DNA from 3 places in the Allobosea sp. 2KB_26 genome. Region 3 is predicted to be linked to each of the others. Evidence: predicted binding sites of a transcription regulator. Region 3 holds the regulator's gene; each other region holds the start of a gene.
What was found. The regulator LexA, encoded in region 3, represses DNA repair genes until DNA is damaged. The targets are predictions, from matches to a motif close to TGTTCNNNNTGTGTTCNG.

Region 1 (6,482 bases), on a different contig from region 3:
TACCTTGCCGACCTTGTTCTCGGGCCACCGCCCTGCCCCCACCATCTTCAGGCAACCGACCATCGAGCGGACCTGATGATGCAGGAAGGAGCGGGCGTGAGCGTAGATCACGATCTCCGAGCCCTCGCGCGTGACATCGAGCCGGTCGAGCGTCCGGACAGGCCCGTTCGCCTGGCATTCTGCGGCCCGAAAGGTCGTGAAATCGTGGTGGCCGACGAGCGCCTTGGCAGCGCGGTCCATCGCTTCATGATCGAGCCTGAAGGGGACATGCCAGAGACGGTCCCGATCGAGCGCCGGCGGTGCGCGCCGGTCGAGCATGCGATAGATGTAATAGCGGCGCCTGGCCGAGATGCGGGCATCGAACTCGTCGGACACGGCCTCGGCGCTCAGGACCGCGACCGGCAGATGCTTCAGGCGGGCATTGCTTGCGTCGCGCACGACATCGGTGCGCCATGCCTTGTCCAGGTCGACATGGGCGACCTGATGCGTCGCATGGACGCCGGCATCGGTGCGCCCGGCGCAGTGCAGGCGGACGGCATGGCCGCAAAAGGCCTCGACCGCTTCCTCGACGCTCTGCTGAACGGACGGGCCGTTGAGCTGACGCTGCCAGCCCGAGAACGGCGTTCCATCATACTCGATGACGAGCTTGTAGCGGGCCATCAGAGCATGATGCCGAAAACTGGGAATCGGACTTTGGGCGACATCACGCGAGCGCCCTAGAGCCGATGGCCTGGATGGAGGCGCGCCCCGCGCAGGAATTCGCTGCCGCTCATCGGCGCACGACCGGCGCGCTGCACCTGAAGCAGCCTGATTGCGCCCTCGGCGCAGGCGATCGTTCCCTCATCGTCAAGCAGCGTGCCCGGCTCGGCAGCGCCGCCAGCCAGCGCCGTGCGCAGGATCTTGAGCCTCTCCGGCCCCTTTCCGAGATCAACCTCGGCAAAGGCGCCTGGAAAGGGCGAGAGCCCGCGCACGAGGTCATGGACCTGCTGTGCTGGCCGCGCCCAGTCCAGCTTCGCCTCGGCATTGGCGATCTTGGCAGCGTAGGTCACCCCCTCGACGGGTTGCGGGGTGAATTGCAGCCCGCCACGCCCGAGTGCAGCCAGAGCGCGCACCATCAGGTCGGCGCCCAGCGAAGCCAGCCGATCGTGCAATTCGCCGGCCGTCATATCCGGACCGATCGCAAGCTTCTCGACCATGCCGACCGGGCCGGTATCCAGCCCCGCCTCCATCCTCATGACGCAGATGCCACTCTCGGCATCGCCCGCCATGATTGCACGCTGGATCGGGGCCGCGCCGCGCCAGCGCGGCAGAAGCGACGCGTGCAGGTTGAGGCAGCCGAGTTCCGGAAGATCAAGGATCGCCTGCGGCAGGATCATGCCATAGGCGACGACGACCGCGACATCCGCCTGGTGCGAAGCGATCACCTCGGCAGCGTCCTCGGTTTTCAGCGTCTTCGGCGTGAACACCGGAATGCCGAAGCGCTCGGCGGCGCGATGCACCGGGGACGGCTTCAGATCGAGACCACGACCGGCCTGCGCCGGGGCGCGGGTATAACAACTCACAACCTCGTGGCCCTGGCCGATGATCTCGGTCAGGGTCGGCACGGCGAAATCCGGCGTGCCCATGAAGATGACGCGCAAACTCATGCGAACAGCGCCGCTTTCTGATCGATACGGATCATTCAGGCCGCGCTGTCGCGACGCGCCGCCTTGGCGAAACGCTTGGTGACACGCTCGCGCTTCAGCCGCGACAGGTGATCGATGAAGAGCACGCCATTGAGATGGTCGATCTCATGCTGCAGGCAGGTGGCGAGCAGGCCGTCCGCCTCGATGTCCTGCACCTTGCCGTCGAGATCGAGATAGCGAACCTTCACCTGCGCCGGACGCTCGACCTCCTCGTAATATTCGGGAATCGACAGGCAGCCTTCCTCATGGATGTTCAGCTCCTTGGAAGACCAGGTGATATCCGGATTGATGAAGGTCATCGGCGCCTTCTCCTCCTCCGGCTTGGCGAGGTCAATCGTCAGCAGGCGCAGCGGCACGCCGATCTGGATCGCGGCGAGGCCGATGCCGGGCGCGTCATACATGGTCTCGAGCATGTCGGCGGCGAGCGCCCTGATCTCGGGTGTGACGGCCTCGACAGGTTTCGAGACCTGGCGCAGGACTGAATCGGGCAGGATGACGAGAGGGCGAATGGCCATAGGGCGCTCGAACCGGTTTTTCTTGCTGACGCCGCGGACATAAGCACTTGTTGGCGGGTGGTCAAACCGTTCCGCTTTCGTTCGGCATCAACACGCGAATCGGCTAATCTGCCGTGATGAACGGAATTGCCTTCACGCTGCTTGAGCGGCCCGTCACCTGGAGCGAAGCCGCGCTTGGCTTCGCCGGTAGCAGCCTGTTTCTGCTTGTACTCGTCGCGTTGTCGCTCTGGCGCAGTTCGCGCGGGCGAGCGATCGAGGCCGTCATCGCCGCCGAACGCGCCCGCGAGATGGACGACAAGGTCGCCGAGATGAACCGCATGCAAGCCGAGATGACGGGCCGGATGCAGACGATGGCCGAGATCCTCTCGACGCGGCAGGCCGACCTTGCTCGCCTCGTCGCCGAGCGGATGGATGGTCTGCGCCAGCAGGTCGGCACCGGACTCGAGCAGAACGTCAGGCAGACCACGGAGAGCCTCGGCAAGCTGCAGGAACGGCTTGCGGTCATCGACGCCGCCCAGAAGAACCTGACCGACCTGACCAGCGAAGTGGTGACCCTCAAGGACGTACTCTCCAACAAGCAGGCACGTGGCGCCTATGGCCAGGGTCGGATGGAGGCGATCATCCGCGACGGGCTGCCCGCCGCTTTCTTCTCCTTCCAGCCGACACTCTCGAACCGCAACCGGCCGGACTGCCTCGTCACCCTGCCAGGAGACGGGCGCGGCCTCGTCATCGACGCAAAGTTCCCGCTGGAGAGCTTCACCATGCTGCGCGAGGCGCGTGGCGAGGAGGCGAAGAAGGCGGCGGGCGTACGCGTGCGCGGCGATGTCGGCCAGCACATCAAGGATATCGCCGAGCGCTATTTTCTGCCCGGCGAAACGCAGGACATGGCCCTGCTCTTCGTGCCGTCGGAATCGATCTATGCCGACCTGCACGAGCATTTCGACGACGTGATCCAGAAGGCCCATCGCGCCCGCATCATGGTCGTGTCGCCCTCCTTGCTCGCTCTGGCGATCCAGCTCATGCAGTCGCTCATTCGCGATGCCCGAATGCGCGAGGAGGCCCAGGTCATCCAGACCGAAGTCGGCAGGCTGCTGACCGATGTCCGCCGGCTCGGCGAGCGGGCCGAGAAACTGGATCAGCATTTCCGCCAGGCGCAGGAGGATGTCGCCGGCATCCGCACCTCGGCCGGCAAGATCACCAGCCGCGGCGACAAGATCGGCGCGCTCGAATTCGACGAGCCCGCGAAGAGCGAACCGTCGCTGCCTTTCGCCAAGGGGCTGGAACTGAAGGCGGCCGAGTGATCAGCCGCGGCTGAGCGCGGCCGAGAGCTCCGGCTTGACGTTCAGCGTCTGGAAGACGACGCAATAGCGCTCGGTCAGCTTGAGCAGCGTGTCGAGCTTGTCCTGCGGGGCGTCGCTCTCGACGTCGAAGGACAGGCGGATCGCCTTGAAGCCGACAGGCGCATCCTTGACGACGCCGAGCGTGCCGCGGAAATCGAGATCGCCCTCGGCCCTGACCGTTCCCTTCTTCAATTCGATTTCAAGCGCGGTCGCGACCGCCTTCAGCGTCACGCCGGCGCAGGCAACCAGGGCCTCCAGCAGCATGTCACCGGAGCAGAGTTCAGCGCCGCTGCCACCGGTCGCCGGGTGCAGCCCGGCCAGGGCGATCGCGCGGCCGGTCTCGACCTTGCAGGCGATATGCTGGTCGTCGAGCTCTCCACGGGCCTTCAGCGTGATCACCGCGGCGTCGGGCGCCTCGCGGTATTTGTCCTTGAGCGGAGCCTGGAGGGCGCGAAGCGCGGTGACGTCCATGGTTCTCAACCTTCTTCAGACGAGCGGCGATGTGCCGCCGTGATAAGCCTGTCGCCGATGCGGGGCCAGCCCCAACCCGGCATGGGCGCCTCGCCCCTCACCACCACATGCCTGCGGTCTCGGCGGCCTTCTGCTGCTGCGGCTCTCCGTTCGCCAGCGAGCGATCCAGAGTGCGCAGGACCTCGCGCTTGCTCGCCTCGAAGGCCGGCGAGAGCCTGTCGCGCGGACGGGCGAGAGGATTGTCCAACTCATCGAAGATGCGACCGGGGTTCGGCTGCATGACGATGATGCGATCGGCCAATGTCACCGCCTCCTCGACATCATGGGTGACCATGACGACGGTCGGCCTGCTCTCCTCCCAGAGCGCCAGCAGATGGCCGTGCAGGCTTGCCCGCGTCGTGGCGTCGAGCGCCGAGAAGGGCTCGTCCATCAGAAGCAGCTTTGGCCGTGTGACCAAGGCGCGGGCGATGGCGACGCGCTGTTGCTGCCCGCCGGAGAGTTCGCGCGGCCAGCGCTTCTCGTAGCCGGCGAGCCCGACACGCACGAGCGCATTCGCGACCAGCCCTTCGCGCGCGAAGGGCGTCAGATGCGACAGGCCGAAGGAGACATTCTCGGCGACGCTGAGCCAGGGGAAGAGGCGCGGCTCCTGAAAGATCACGCCGACATCGGCGCGCGGCGCCAGGATCGCCTCGCCGCCGAGGCTGATCCGGCCGGCGCTCGGCTGGTCCAGCCCGGCGACGAGTCGCAGCAAGGTGGTCTTGCCGCAGCCGGAGCCGCCGACAAGCGCGAGGATCTCGCCGGCGGCCACGCTGGTGGTGACGGCAGACAGCGCCTGCGTGCCGTCGGCATAGGTTTTGGAGAGGCTGTCGAAGCTCAGCATCGAGGATGCCCTTCAGAGCTTGTCGCGGCCCAGATCCTGCCAGGCGAGGAAGGGCCGCGTGATGGCGAGAAGCAGGCCATCCGCCAGTTTGCCGAGCACGGCGAAGGCGATGATGGCCGCGATGATGGTGTCGGGACGGCCAAGCTGCTGGCCGTCCACGAGCAGATATCCAAGGCCCTCGCTCGCTCCCATGATCTCGGCCGCAACCACGAACATGAAACCAAGGCCGAGGCCCGAGCGCAGCGCGGTGAACCAGGCGGGCAGGATCGCCGGCAGCAGCACGCGCCGCACCATGGCGACACGGCCGAGCCGGAAGACGCGCCCAACCTCGATGATCTTGCGGTCGATCGAGAGGATCGCCGCCGCCACGCCAAGATAGACGGGAAAGAACACGCCAACCGCGATCAACGCGATCTTCGACGCCTCGAAAATGCCGAACCAGAGGATGAAGAGCGGCACCCAGGCAATCGAGGGGATCGCTCGCAGAGCCTGCAAGGTCGGATCGAGCAGGTTGCGCGCCAGAGGCAGCGCCCCCGTCAGTGCGCCGAGCAGCGTGCCGACCGCCGCTCCCAGCCCGAAGCCGGCGGCAACACGCCAGAGCGTGGCCGACGCATGGGTCAGGAGCTCGCCCGAGACGGCGAGTTGCCAAAGTGTCTTGCCGACCACGCTCGGTGGCGGCATCAGACGACCATTGGCCAGGCCGGCACCGACCAGGAACTCCCAGAGAGCAGCCAGAAGAAGCGGCAGCAACAGGCCAGCCAAACCGAGGCCGCGGGGTTTCCGGAGGTCATCCGGACGCCGCCTACCCTCGGCAATCGTAGCGAGTCCCAGCGTGCTCATCGTTCCGGCTTGCGTCTGCTCGTCCGGGCTCAGTTGCTGGCGGCGGCGAAGCGACGATCGAGCAGGTTGTCGACCACCGCCTTGACGTCGGTCGTCGCCGGCAGGACGCCCGCTTCCTTGAGTGCCAAGCCAGCGGCCAGGATGGTGTCGGCCTGGGCCTGCCCGATCGCGGAATGGGTCAACTCGGTGCGGGTGAGCTGGCGCTCGATGACCGCATCGGAGAGCTTGGTATAGTCGACGAGCACTTTCTTCAGCTCGGCCGGATTGGCGAGCGCATAGGCACGGGCCTCCTCGTAGGCGGCCAGCACCTTGCGGACCAGCGCCGGGTGCTCATTGGCGAAGTCCTCGCGTACATTCAGGATGCCCCAGGTGTTGTCCTCGGCCTTGCGGTGGAACAGTTTGGCGCCACTCTCGACCTCGGCCGCAGCCATCAGAGGGTCGAGCCCGGCCCAGGCATCGACATCGCCACGCTCGAGCGCGAGGCGGCCATCGGCATGCTGCAGCAGCACGAGCTTGACGTCCTTCTCGGTCAGCTTGGATTCGGCCAGGGCCCGCACCAGGAAGATATGCGGATCGGTGCCGCGCGTGACGGCGACACGCTTGCCCTTGAGATCGGCGACTTTCGTGATCTCGCTCTTGGCACCGGTGACCAGCGCCGTCCATTCAGGCCGCGAATAGACATAGATCGACTTGATCGGGTTGCCGTTGATCTTGCCGATCAAGGCGGCAGCGCCAGCCGTCGAGCCGAAAT
Region 2 (6,482 bases), on a different contig from region 3:
ACCGAGAGGCGGGAAATCTCGCCGATATGGCTGCCCGCGATCTTCACCGCCAGCGCCTCGGGCTTGAGACGAAAGCCTTTGCAGGCGGCGCAGGGCGTCTCCGACATGAACCGGCCGATTTCCTCGCGTGCCCAGTCGGATTCCGTCTCCTTCCAGCGCCGTTCCATATTGGTGATTACGCCCTCGAACGGCTTCTTCACCTCATAGGCGCGCAGGCCGTCATTATAGGCGAAGCGCACCGGCTCGGTGCCGGTGCCGAACAGGATGGCATCGTGCGCCTGCTTCGGAAGCTCGGACCAGGGCTTCGTCATCGAGAAGCCGAAATGCTTGGCGAGCGCCTCCAGCGTCTGGCCGTAATAGGGAGACGTCGACTTGGCCCAGGGCGCGATAGCCCCCTTCTTCAGCGAGACGGAATCGTCCGGCACGATCAGATTGGCATCGATGCGCATCTCGTGGCCGAGACCATCGCAGGTCGGACAGGCGCCGAACGGGTTGTTGAACGAAAAGAGCCTGGGCTCGATCTCGGGGATGGTGAAGCCGGAGACCGGGCAGGCGAATTTCGAGGAGAAAGTGATGCGCCTAGCCTCGCCGCTCTCCTCCTTCTCATCGGCATACTCGAAGACCGCGATGCCCTCCGCAAGCTCCAGGGCCTGTTCCAGCGAGTCGGACAGGCGCGCCGCGAGGTCGGGGCGTATGACGATGCGGTCGACCACCACGTCGATGTCGTGCTTGAACTTCTTGTCGAGGGCGGGAGCGTCCGGGATCTCGTAGAACTGGCCGTCGATCTTGACGCGCTGGAAGCCGCGCTTCAGCCAGTCGGCCAGTTCCTTGCGGTATTCGCCCTTGCGACCGCGCACCACGGGCGCCAGCAGATAGCCGCGCGTCTTCTCCGGCAGCTCCAGCAGCCGGTCGACCATCTGGCTGACGGTCTGGCTCTCGATCGGCAGCCCCGTCGCCGGCGAGTAGGGGATGCCGGCACGTGCCCAGAGCAGGCGCATGTAGTCGTGGATCTCGGTGACGGTGCCGACCGTCGAGCGCGGGTTCTTCGAGGTCGTCTTCTGCTCGATCGAGATCGCCGGCGAGAGCCCGTCGATCTGGTCGACATCGGGCTTCTGCATCATCTCGAGGAACTGGCGGGCATAGGCCGAGAGAGACTCGACATAGCGGCGCTGGCCCTCGGCATAGATCGTGTCGAAAGCGAGTGAGGATTTGCCGGAGCCCGAAAGCCCGGTGAAGACCACGAGCTTGTCGCGCGGGATCGCCAGGTCGACATTCTTGAGATTGTGCTCGCGCGCGCCGCGCACGGAAATCACGCGTGCATTCGGATCGGCCGCGCGGTTGCGGTCGAACATGTCCTCAAGCGTGGCGGCTTGTTCAGCCAAGGAGGTCTTGCGGGCCATCGGGGCGTCCGTTCGGGTAAGGCGTAGAGATAGGGCAAATGGCCGGCCATGCCAGCCTCACGGCGGTCTGGCAGGCATGAATATCACGCAGCGGGATAGGCTGCTGTCTTTCTCCTGACAATTCGCGTCAGGAGTAGGGCATCCGGTTCGGCGAACGGTGCCGCCGTCCGCCGAGGCTCGTCCGACCTCCGGCGGCCGCCTCGCGAATCCTGATGAAGACAGGGGACAACTCTGCAAAACGGACTTGAACAAAGCAAGAACATTGTTGATAGTGACGTCTGCGGGCGCTAGGGTCCGGCTCCGGTCGTCGATCGGATTTGCAGATGTGCGCAGGAAATGGAGCCTCTCATGGCTGGTAGCGTCAACAAGGTCATTCTGGTCGGTAATCTCGGGCGCGACCCCGAGGTGCGCCGGCTCGGCAGCGGCGAGCCGGTCGTCAATCTGCGCATCGCCACGTCCGAGACCTGGCGCGACAAGCAGTCCGGCGAGCGCAAGGAAAAGACCGAGTGGCACTCGGTGGTGATCTTCAACGAGAATCTCGCCAAGGTCGCGGAGCAGTATCTGAAGAAGGGCTCGAAGGTTTACATCGAGGGCCAGCTCCAGACGCGCAAGTGGCAGGATCAGTCCGGCGTCGAGAAGTACACGACCGAGATCGTTCTGCAGCGCTTCCGTGGCGAACTCACCATTCTCGACAGCCGCGGGCAGGGTGGCTCTGACGAGTATGGTGAGGGCGGTGGTTCGGTCGAAGACCGTTCGGGCGGCGGCGGCTCCTTCGGGCGTTCGAGCCCGATGGGCGGCGGTGGCGGCTCGCGCCAGCCGGCCATGTCCAGCGGTGGTGGCGGACGTTCGTCGAGCACTCATCTCGACGACGATATCCCGTTCTAGGGCAGGCGAGGGCGAACCGCTTTGCGGATCGCAATCTCCCCAGGATCAGAAGGCCGCTCCAGACCGTTCGGAGCGGCTTTTTTGTTGGTCGCTGAAGGACGGGGCGGGGCCGTCTATCATTGCAGGTGAAGTAAACGGCGCTCGTTGGCGAAGATCGCCAATCTCGGTGCGAGATTGCGCTCTTTCGGGTTTGGTCAGCCGTCATAGGCCTTCTGCAGCGCGGCGATGTCGATCTTCTGCATCTGCATCATCGCCTGCATGGCACGGCCGGCCTTCTCCTGTTCGGGGCTGCTCAACAGCTTGGGCAGCACTGACGGGATGACCTGCCAGGAGATGCCGAACCTGTCCTTCAGCCAGCCGCATTGCTGGATCTGTCCCCCGTCGCCGAGCCTGTCCCAGTAGTAATCGACCTCGTCCTGGGTTTCGCAGTTCACATAGAGCGAGATCGCTTCCGTGAATTTGAAGCGTGGGCCGCCATTGAGCGCCGTGAACTGCAGGCCTTCGAGTTCGAAGGATGCGGCCATGGGCGAGACGCCGCCGAGCTTCGAATTCTTGAAGATGGAGGTGTAGAATTTTGCCGCCTCCTCAGCCTGGCCATCGAACCACAGGAACGGGGTGATCTTCTGCATGGTCGTCTCCTCCTCTTGCTTGCGGGGCATGGGGCGGTCGCCCGAATGCTGCGAGTGCAGGGCTTCCGGAACTGATCGGTGAAACGGCTCAGGTGGAATGGCTCAGGCGGCCTGCTGCCTTTCAGCGAACAGGGTGTCGAGCTTCCCGTAGCTTGCGGCGACGCCTTCCTTCATGCCGCTCTTGAGCGCGCCGTCGCGGGCCTCGCGCGAGGAATAGAGTACGGTCAGCGCGAGTTCGGTCTTGCCCGCCTGCTCCGTCAGAACCAGCGTCGCTATGGCCTCTCCGCCGGTCCAGTCCTGGTCGAACAGTTCGGTCCGGACGATACGCTCAGGGCGCGCGATCTCGCGGTAGATGCCGCCCATCCCCATCACAGCGCCGTCCGGTCCGTGCCAGACATGGCGGAAATTGCCGCCGACCCGTAGGTCGACTTCGCAATGTTGCAGTGACCAGCCTGGAGGGCCGCTCAGCCACCGTTTCAGCAGCTCTGGCCGGCTCATGGCCTCGAAGACCAGCTCGCGCGGTGCGTCGAAGAGGCGGGTCATCAGGACCTCGCGGTCACTGGGCGTCGAGACGGACAGGTCGGCGGTCGTCATCATCGTCACTCTCCTTTTGGGTTCTTGCCTCTGGGGTTCATGCCTTTGGGATTCATGGCGGATTGCCCAGTCTCGGCCTTCATCTCGTCGAGAAGGAGGTCGAGGCGCTGAAAGGTCGTCTCCCAGAACTGGCGATAGCCTTCGAGCCAGCCATTTGCGTCGGCGAGAGCTTGAGGCTCGAGCCGGCAGGGGCGGCGTTGCGCGTCCCGTCCGCGCGAAATCAGTCCAGCGCGTTCCAGCATCTTGAGATGCTTGGAGATGGCTGGCTGGCTCATCGCAAAGGGCTGCGCCAGCTCGGTCACCGAGGCCTCGCCAAGGGCGAGACGTGCCAGGATCGCCCGCCGGGTCGGATCGGCGAGAGCGGCGAAAGTGGTGTCGAGTCGGCTAGACGGCGTCATTATATTACCAATTAGTTATATAACTGATATGTTATTTTCTTGGATGACGCGGTTGTCAAGGACCAGGTGCGGGCCTTCCGATAGGTCCGTCATGCGAACCAGGCATCGCGGCCCCGGCGCGTGAAATCCTTGTGCGCAACAGGGCAACGGGCGTATGTGCAGCGCTCATGAGCAACACAGATCCCGCCGCCTCAGCCCTGTCCGTCTGGATCGCGCTGGAAAGCCCCACCCATCACGCTCCTGGCGTGAACGGCATGATGGACCTCGTCGCCAAGGAGGTCGAAGGCCTGCCGATCGCGGTCGAGCGTCTGCCCGGGCGCGACGGGCTCGGCGACAGCGTGATCCTCAGGGCCGGGCTCGCTAATGGCGAGAAGGCAGTTTCGGTCATGTCGCATCTCGACACGGTCCACCCGGTCGGGACGAGTGCTCGGGATTTGCCGGTCCGGATCGAGGGCGACAGGCTCTATGGTCCGGGCGTCTATGACATGAAGGGCGGTGCCTGGCTCGCCTTGCAAGCTTTCAAGGATGTGGCCAAGGCGGGCTCGGCCAAACGGCCGATGATCTTCCTGTTCACTCCGGACGAGGAGATCGGCTCCCCGACGACCCGTTCGGTGATCGAGGATATCGGGCGGCAGTCGGCGGCGGTGCTGGTCACCGAGCCGGCGCGCGAAGGCGGCCGCATCGTCACGGCCCGCAAGGGTGTCGGCCGTTTCGACGTCAGGCTGGAAGGTCGCCCGGCGCATTCAGGCTCGCGCCATGCGGACGGACGCAGCGCCATCCGCGAGGCGGCGCACCAGATCCTCGCCATCGAGGGCATGACGGATTACGCGCGTGGCATCACCACGTCGGTCGCCTTGATCGGCGGCGGCACGGCGGCGAACGTGATTCCGCAGCATGCCTGGTTCAGCGTCGATGTGCGCGTCACCACGCTTGCCGACGGTCAGATGATGGAGAACCGCATCCTTGGGCTCACCCCCCGCGATCCCGATGTGAAGATCACGGTGACGGGCGGCATGAACCGGCCGCCCTATGAGAAGTCGAGCACGGTCGCGCAGTTGTTCGAGACGGCACGCGGCGTTGCGGCGAAGGTCGGTTTCGACCTGCAGGATTGCCCGATGACCGGTGGTGGCTCCGACGGCAATTTTACGGCGGCGCTTGGCGTGCCGACGCTGGATGGTCTCGGCATCGACGGCAATGGCGCCCACACGCTCGAGGAATACGCCCTGATCTCCTCGATCTCACCGCGTCGCGCCCTGATCAAGGGGCTTCTTGAGACGGTCTGAGCGCTCGGCTTCCCGCTTCCGCTTCTGCCCGAAATCCGCTCTGATGCTTCCCAAGGCCGCATGACGGCTGTCCTTGGGAAGGGAAGCGGCATGAAGAACTGGATCGCGGGCGCCCTTGGCGCTGCTTGCATGGTGGTGGCGGGAATGGCAGCGGCACAGGAGCTGATGGTCGAGAAGAAGGTGTTCGAGCTGCCGAGCTTCACGACGCAGGGCGGGCGCATAGTCAAGAACGTCAAGGTCGGCTGGGAGAGCTACGGCACGCTGAATGCCGACAAGTCGAATGCGATCCTGATCTGCCATTTCTTCTCCGGTAATTCACATGCCGCCGGCAAGTATGACGCAAAGGATGCCGCACCAGGCTACTGGGATGCGATTATCGGCCCGGGCAAGGCGATCGACACCAATAAGTACTTCGTCCTGTCCTCCGATACGCTGGTGAATCTCAACACCGGCGACCCGAAGACAACGACCACCGGGCCGGCCTCGCTCAATCCCGATACCGGGAAGCCCTATGCGCTCGATTTCCCGATCGTCACGGTTGGCGACTTCGTCAATGTCCAGAAGGCACTGGTCGAGAGCCTGGGCATCAGGAAGCTGGCGCTGGTCGCCGGCCCATCCATGGGCGCGCTCCAGACCTGGGAATGGGCAGCAAGCCATCCGGAGATGGTCGCCAAGGCGATGCCGGTGATCGGTGCGGCCGAAGCCGATGCGCAGCTCATCGCCTGGCTCGATGTCTGGGCGGCGCCGATCCTGGTCGACCCCAACTGGAACAAGGGTGACTATTACGGTGGGACCCCGCCCAATGCCGGTCTCGCCAAGGCCCTGGCAGTGGTGACGCTGCAGGCGAACCACCGTGACTGGACCAATAGCACCTTCGGACGCCGGCCCGCCAAGGAAGGCGAGGACCCCGCCAAAGCGCTCGGAAACAGGTTCCAGGTCCAGAGCATTCTCGACAATGCCGGGGAGGCACGCGCCAAGCTGTCAGATGCGAACCATTTCCTCTATCTCGTGAAGGCCAATCAGCTTTTTGCCGCTGGCGGAACCTCGCTCGCCAATGGCGCGTCGAAGATCAAGGCGCCGGTGCTGCTGATCACGCAACCGAAGGATCTGGTCTTCACCGCGGATACGATCGCCAGCACGGTCGATGGCATGAAGCAGGGCGGCGTCGACATCTCCCATATCACCATCCAGGGCTCGCGTGGGCATCTCGATGGCGTCATCTCGATGAAGCAGGCCGAGGGAGCGATCCGGGCCTTCCTGGAGAAGTGAGGCGCATCAGCGCCTCATGTGCGG
Region 3 (6,482 bases):
ACGCTGGCTGCGATCATCACCGCTTCCTGCGGCGTGCCGGTCGCCAAGCATGGCAATCGCGCCGCCTCGTCACGTTCCGGAGCGGCCGACGTGCTCACAGCGCTCGGCGTCAAGGTGGGGCTCGAGCCCGCGGGCACGGAGCGTTGCATCGCAGAGGCCGGCGTCGGCTTCATGTTCGCACCGACCCATCACGCCTCGATGCGGCATGTTGCGCCGGTGCGCACCGAACTCGGCACCCGCACCATCTTCAACCTGCTCGGGCCGCTCTCCAACCCGGCCGGTGTCAAGAGGCAGCTCGTCGGCGCCTTCTCAGAGACCTGGCTCGAGCCTATGGTGCGCGTGCTGTCTGCGCTCGGCTCCGACCGCATCTGGGCCGTGAACGGTTCTGACGGCCTTGACGAGATCACCACCACCGGGCCGACCCGCGTCGTCGCGCTCGACAAGGGCAAGATCGAGAGTTTCTCGATCAGCCCGGACGATGTCGGCCTGGCCCGTGCAAAGCCCGAAGATCTGCGGGGCGGTGAACCGGCACAGAATGCCGAGGCGCTCCGTGCGGTTCTCGACGGCAAGAAGACGCCCTTCCGCGATATCGCGGCCTTCAATGCTGCCGCCGCGCTCGTCGTGGCCGGCCAGGCCAGCGATTTGCGCGATGGCCTCGCCCGCGCCACCTCGGCGATCGACAGCGGCAAGGCCAAGGCGACGCTGACCGCCCTCATCGCCTGCTCGAACGCGTGAGGACGTCATGAGCGACATCCTCGCCCGCATCGAGGCCTATAAGCGCCAGGAGATCGCCGCAGCCAAGGCCGCAGTGTCCCAGGCGGAGATCGAGCAGCGCGCCCAGGCTGCTGGTCCCGTGCGGGGCTTCACGGCCGCGCTTACCGCGAAACACGCGGCCGGCAAGCCTGCATTGATCGCCGAGATCAAGAAGGCCAGCCCGTCCAAGGGGCTGATCCGCGCCGATTTCGACCCGCCATCTCTGGCGCGCGCCTATGCCGAAGGCGGCGCGGCCTGCCTGTCCGTGCTGACAGATGCGCCCTCTTTCCAGGGACAGCCGGAATTCCTGCATCAGGCGCGCGCGGCGAGCGGCCTGCCCGCCCTGCGCAAGGATTTCCTCTACGACCCCTATCAGGTCTTCGAGGCTCGCGCCTGGGGCGCCGACTGTATCCTGATCATTATGGCTGGCGTCGATGACGGGACGGCCCGCGCGCTGAACGAGACGGCAAAGTCGCTCGGCATCGACGTTCTGGTCGAGGTTCATAACGAAGCCGAGCTCGATCGTGCCCTCGAGCTCAACAGCCCGCTGCTCGGCATCAACAATCGCGACCTTCGCAGCTTTGCCGTCGATCTCGCCGTCACCGAGAGGCTGGCGCCGCGCGTCCCCGCGGACCGCATCATCGTTGGCGAGAGCGGCATCTTCAGCCATGTCGACATCGCACGGTTACAGCGTGCCGGCGTCCACACCTTCCTCGTTGGCGAGAGCCTGATGCGGCAGGACGATGTCGCCGCTGCGACCCGTGATCTTCTGACCGGTTCTGCGCGCAGCGCAGCATGAGCAAGCTCAGCCATCTCGACGCCAGCGGCCAGGCCCATATGGTCGATGTCGGCGACAAGGAGGAGACCTCGCGCATCGCTGTCGCCGAGGGCTATGTCGTCATGCAGCTCTCGACCTTGGCCATCGTGCGCGATGGCGACGCCAAGAAGGGCGACGTGCTTGGCACCGCGCGCCTGGCTGGAATCATGGCCGCCAAGCGCACGCATGAACTGATCCCGCTCTGTCACCCGCTGCTGATCAGCAAGATCAGCGTCGACCTCACCCTGGACGAGACATTGCCTGGGGTGCGCGTGAGCGCTGAGGTCAAGATGAAGGGACAGACCGGCGTCGAGATGGAAGCGTTGACCGCTGTCGGCGTCGCGTGCCTCACAGTTTACGACATGGTCAAGGCGGTCGACCGGGCGATGCGGATCGAAGGCATCAGGCTCGTTCACAAGTCCGGTGGAAAATCCGGCACCTTCGATCTCCCGGAAACTGCGCGATGAGCCTCACGCCCGTCCCCGTCGCCCTGAAGGCGCTGATCGACAGCGTTCCGGCACCGACACCGTCAGAAACGCTGCCGCTCGCACATTGCGTAGGGCGCGTGCTCGCCGCCGATCTGCAGGCGCTTCGCACCCAGCCCCCCTTCGCCCATTCCGCAATGGACGGATACGCCGTTCGCGCAGACGACATTGCGCCGGCAAATGAATTGCGGGTCATCGGCGAATCGGCTGCCGGTCGCTCCTTCTCAGGGATGGTCCGCTCGAATGAGGCTGTTCGCATCTTCACGGGCGCTCCGATGCCTGAGGGCGCCGATACCATCCTGATTCAGGAGAATGCCGACGGCGTCGGCAGCTCGACGATCCGCGTGCGCGAAAGTGCCGAGCGCGGCAAGTTCGTTCGTCAGGCAGGATTGGACTTCTCCGAGGGCGAGGTGTTGCTTCTCGCCGGCAGCCGACTCGACAGTGCGAGCCTCGGCCTCGCGGCAGCCATGGGCCACCCCACACTCGCTGTGCGTCGCAAGCCACTGGTCGCGATCCTCGCGACCGGCGACGAACTGGTCCAGCCGGGCGAGCCGGTCGGACCCGACCAGATCGTCGCGTCCAACAGCTTTGCACTCGCCGCGCTGGTTGAGCAGGCCGGCGGCACAGCGCTCGATCTCGGGATCGCCCGCGATGATCATGCCGACCTCGCCGACAAGATTGGTCAGGCACGGAAGACCGATGCCGATGTGCTGATCACCCTGGGAGGAGCCTCGGTAGGTGAGCACGATCTCGTCCAGGCAGCGTTGATCGGGCAAGGCATGGCGCTCGGTTTCTGGAAAATCGCCATGCGGCCGGGCAAGCCGATGATGATGGGTCGCCTCGGCCGTATGGTCGCGCTCGGCCTGCCCGGAAACCCCGTCTCGTCCATCGTCTGCGGGCATCTCTTCGTCGTGCCGCTGCTCAGGGCCCTCCTCGGCGTACCGGAACCGGAGCGCGATCTGAGTGAGCCTGCTATCGTCGGAAGAGATTTGCCGGCAAATGATGAGCGGCGGGACTACATGAGGTCGGAACTGATTCTCACCCCGGAGGGATGGCTGGCAACGCCCTTCACCAAGCAGGATTCCTCGATGCTGGCCAGTCTGGCCCGCGCCGACGCGCTACTGATCCGCGAATCATTTGCTGCGCCGGCAAACAAAGGCGACAACTGCCGGATCATCCGCCTACGCTGAGCGTGCTTGCGGAACACAACGCGAACCTGTATGGTGTTCGTGCTTTGTTTCGATTCCGTACGAAGAGCGCTGGCGGGGACCATGCTGACACGCAAACAGTTCGAACTGCTTCGTTTCATCCAGGAACGCCTGCGCGAGACTGGGGTGCCCCCCTCCTTCGACGAGATGAAGGACGCGCTCGATCTGCGCTCCAAGTCCGGTATCCATCGCCTGATCATGGCGCTGGAGGAGCGCGGTTTCATTCGCCGCCTGCCCAATCGGGCCCGGGCGCTCGAGATCATAAAGCTGCCTGAAGGGGCTGGCGGCCCTCAGGCGACGCGCGGACGGTTCAGCCCCTCCGTCGTCCAGGGTGGCCTTGGCAAGGTCCGGCCGATCGCACCGCCCCCGGAAGAGGACGTGCGCTCCACGGTCGCGATTCCGGTCATGGGGCGGATTGCCGCCGGTACACCGATTTCCGCGATCCAGAGCCGCAGCCATAGCGTAGCGCTGCCTGCCGATATGCTTGGCCCCGGTGAACATTTTGCTCTCGAGGTGCGCGGCGACTCGATGGTGGAAGCCGGCATCCTCGACGGTGATACGGTCGTGATCAAACGGCAGGACACGGCCAATACCGGCGATATCATCGTGGCCCTGATCGATGACGAGGAAGCGACGCTGAAGCGGCTGCGCAAGCGCGGCTCCTCGATCGCTCTGGAAGCCGCCAATCCCGCTTATGAAACAAGAGTGCTGGGACCGGACCGCGTCAAAATTCAAGGCCGCCTGGTCAACCTGATGCGGCGCTACTGAAGCCGATCGTGGTCTTCAGCGGCCACGGGCAGCGGGGCCGTTGACGATGATTCCGGCGGCGTAGTGACAGACCGCGCCCGCTTGCGGCTCCAGGGGCGATCAACGCCACCCTGCTCGGATAAATGCGTGCGCCAGCCGCCCTTGTGGCTGACAAGGGCCGTTGCACCATCGCGCGACAATGCCAGGCGGTCGATCAGCCGTGCAGCGCAAGGACTGGTCCAGGGAATCGGCGTGATGACGAGGTCAGCGCGCCTGCAGTCCTCGACGATGGCCAGGCGATCCCGAGCAAAGGCAATGCTTCGTCCATCCTTGCTGCGGACGACACAACCCAGAGTGTCGCAGGCTGCGCCTTCCCGCAGGCTGTTGTCGTCAGGCCGGCGATTATCGCCATCTGCGTTCAGCCATTGTTGCAGCACGAAGCGGCTCGGTTGACCGGCCAGGATCATGCGGTCATCACCCCCGCGGACCAGGATGCCGGAGCCATCACGTTCGATCAGGATATCGGGCCTCTCCGGCTTGGCTGCCACGACCAGTCCCGCGATCAGGGGAACGACGGCCAGAAAGCGCAGCGGTGTCGTCCAGAGCGTGATCCAGAGGAGCGCGGCGGCAAAGCATGCGAGCGCCGCGGTCCCGAACGCAGGAATGACCACTGCGGAGTGGTCGAATCCTGCAACCCAGCGCGCCGATTGCAGCACATAGTCCGAAGCGACTCCCATTAACGCCCAGGCCAGCCAATCCAAACCGAAGGGATAGGCGAGCACGCCGAAGACGGCCGCAGGCATGACGATCAGTGAAACGAACGGCAAGGCGAGCGCGTTGCCGAGCAGGCCGAAGGGGTTGAACGTCTGGAAGTGATAGGCACCGAAGGGGGCGGTTGCTACCGTCGCCAGCAGGGTCGTGACCGTAAGCCCGACGACCGCGATCCAGATCGGACGCAGCGGCCAGGGCAGGTTCGCTGGGGCCTCGGAGTGGCCGCGATCCTCCCAGCGCTCGGCGAAGGCGATCAGAGCCGCAACAGCACCAAAGGACATCTGGAAGCTCGGACCGAGCAGCGCGTCAGGCTCGCGCAGCAGAACGATCATCGCGGCAAGAGCCAGGTTGCGCATGCTGAGCGCCGGGCGATCGACGAGGATCGCACCGAACATGACCAGCGTCATGATCAGCGAGCGGACCGTCGCGACCTCGGCTCCTGAGAAGATGCAATAGGCGGTGGCACCGAGCATCGCGGCAAGGGCGGCGAGTTTCTTCACCGGCCAGCGCAATGCCAGCGTTTCCGACAGCGCCAGCAGGCCACGGACCAGGCCGAAGATCGTGGCGGAGGCCAGCACCATGTGAAGGCCGGAGATCGAGATGATGTGATAGATACCGGCCGCGCGCAGATCGATATTGGTCGCCTCTGTGATGAGGCCACGCTTGCCGGTGACCAGCGACGCTGCCACCGCGCCAGCCTGCCCTCCCCCGATACCGGCGATGCGCTCCGTCAGGGCATTGCGCGCCCGGTCGACCATTGCGCGAAACTGAAGCTCGAGAGGTGGCTGCGAGGGCGGTGGGGCGAGCGTGATCTTTCCCGGAATGGTCCCGACTGCCCCGAGCCCCCGGAAGAAGGCATCGCGGCCGAAATCGTAGCCGCCTGGCCGCACCGGACCGGGCGGTGGCAGGAGGCGCGCGACAGCGGCAATATGATCGCCCGGTGAGACCGAGCCCCCCTTGACGTTGACTCGAACCCGCCGTGGCAGGCGTTCGGGCTCCAGCCCGGCAATGCCGGTCACCAGGACTACAAGGCGCGCGCCAGCGTCACGCGCCTCGACCGATTCGACAAAGCCGGTGAGTTGTCCGACGCGCGTTCGATCGAGCATCGGCGCTGCGATCGTCGCCGTGCGCCAGGCCGCGGCACCAAAGCCGGCGAATATGGCAGCAAGGCCGACGCAAACGAGCATGACTGGGCGCCATGGGCGCGACAGCGCGGCCATCGCAGCGGAAACGCCAAAGCCGGAGAGTGGGACCCAGACGGATGGCTCGCGATCTGCCGCGAAATAGAGCAGGATGCCGCTTCCGATCAGCACCGGCAGCCAGAGAAACAGCCGCCTGCGCCCGGCCTCGATCGCGATGGCGTCCAGGAATCGCGCGCGCCATTCGGCGAGAAGCAACCCAATGGCAGCGGCGTGGAGCCCTCTCTCGGGAATGCGGAACGGTACGGCACGAATACGCGCACCGCGCAGCCGGCTCGGGTCTGGCGGCACCTCGCGCATAAACCGTCCCTCGGGCAGCCGACCGGATGCGATCTTGCGCTTAACGTCGGCCCCATCAGCATGTTACAGGGGCCGCGTCGGTTGTCATGTTCGATTGACGTCTTGTTCCTTTGCCGCTCTGTCGGCCTCATTCCCCGTCCTGCCGGAGCCTGCCTTTCATGAGTGATGCGGTCGTTACGCGCTTCGCGCCGTCTCCAACCGG

Region 1: AB4099_RS23475 (DNA recombination protein RmuC) is a predicted target of LexA. The motif match lies at 2,268-2,285, and genes of this name have one in related genera.
Region 2: ssb (single-stranded DNA-binding protein) is a predicted target of LexA. The motif match lies at 1,645-1,662, and genes of this name have one in related genera.

The regions. Positions count from the first base shown of each region.
Region 1 covers NZ_JBFRHE010000010.1:62,727-69,208, forward strand. The annotation lists gene truA (tRNA pseudouridine(38-40) synthase TruA) at 1-660, opposite strand, end outside; gene fmt (methionyl-tRNA formyltransferase) at 717-1,646, opposite strand; gene AB4099_RS23470 (peptide deformylase) at 1,682-2,200, opposite strand; gene AB4099_RS23475 (DNA recombination protein RmuC) at 2,317-3,501, shown strand; gene AB4099_RS23480 (OsmC family protein) at 3,502-4,011, opposite strand; gene AB4099_RS23485 (ABC transporter ATP-binding protein) at 4,109-4,891, opposite strand; gene AB4099_RS23490 (ABC transporter permease) at 4,904-5,731, opposite strand; gene AB4099_RS23495 (aliphatic sulfonate ABC transporter substrate-binding protein) at 5,761-6,482, opposite strand, start outside.
Region 2 covers NZ_JBFRHE010000007.1:85,127-91,608, forward strand. The annotation lists gene uvrA (excinuclease ABC subunit UvrA) at 1-1,352, opposite strand, end outside; gene ssb (single-stranded DNA-binding protein) at 1,749-2,285, shown strand; gene AB4099_RS19550 (VOC family protein) at 2,480-2,914, opposite strand; gene AB4099_RS19555 (SRPBCC family protein) at 3,017-3,511, opposite strand; gene AB4099_RS19560 (ArsR/SmtB family transcription factor) at 3,514-3,906, opposite strand; gene AB4099_RS19565 (M20 family metallopeptidase) at 4,074-5,189, shown strand; gene AB4099_RS19570 (E22 family MetX-like putative esterase) at 5,280-6,458, shown strand.
Region 3 covers NZ_JBFRHE010000012.1:83,375-89,856, forward strand. The annotation lists gene trpD (anthranilate phosphoribosyltransferase) at 1-735, shown strand, start outside; gene trpC (indole-3-glycerol phosphate synthase TrpC) at 743-1,552, shown strand; gene moaC (cyclic pyranopterin monophosphate synthase MoaC) at 1,549-2,037, shown strand; gene AB4099_RS25905 (molybdopterin molybdotransferase MoeA) at 2,034-3,245, shown strand; gene lexA (transcriptional repressor LexA) at 3,327-4,031, shown strand; gene AB4099_RS25915 (ComEC/Rec2 family competence protein) at 4,025-6,280, opposite strand; gene gltX (glutamate--tRNA ligase) at 6,439-6,482, shown strand, end outside.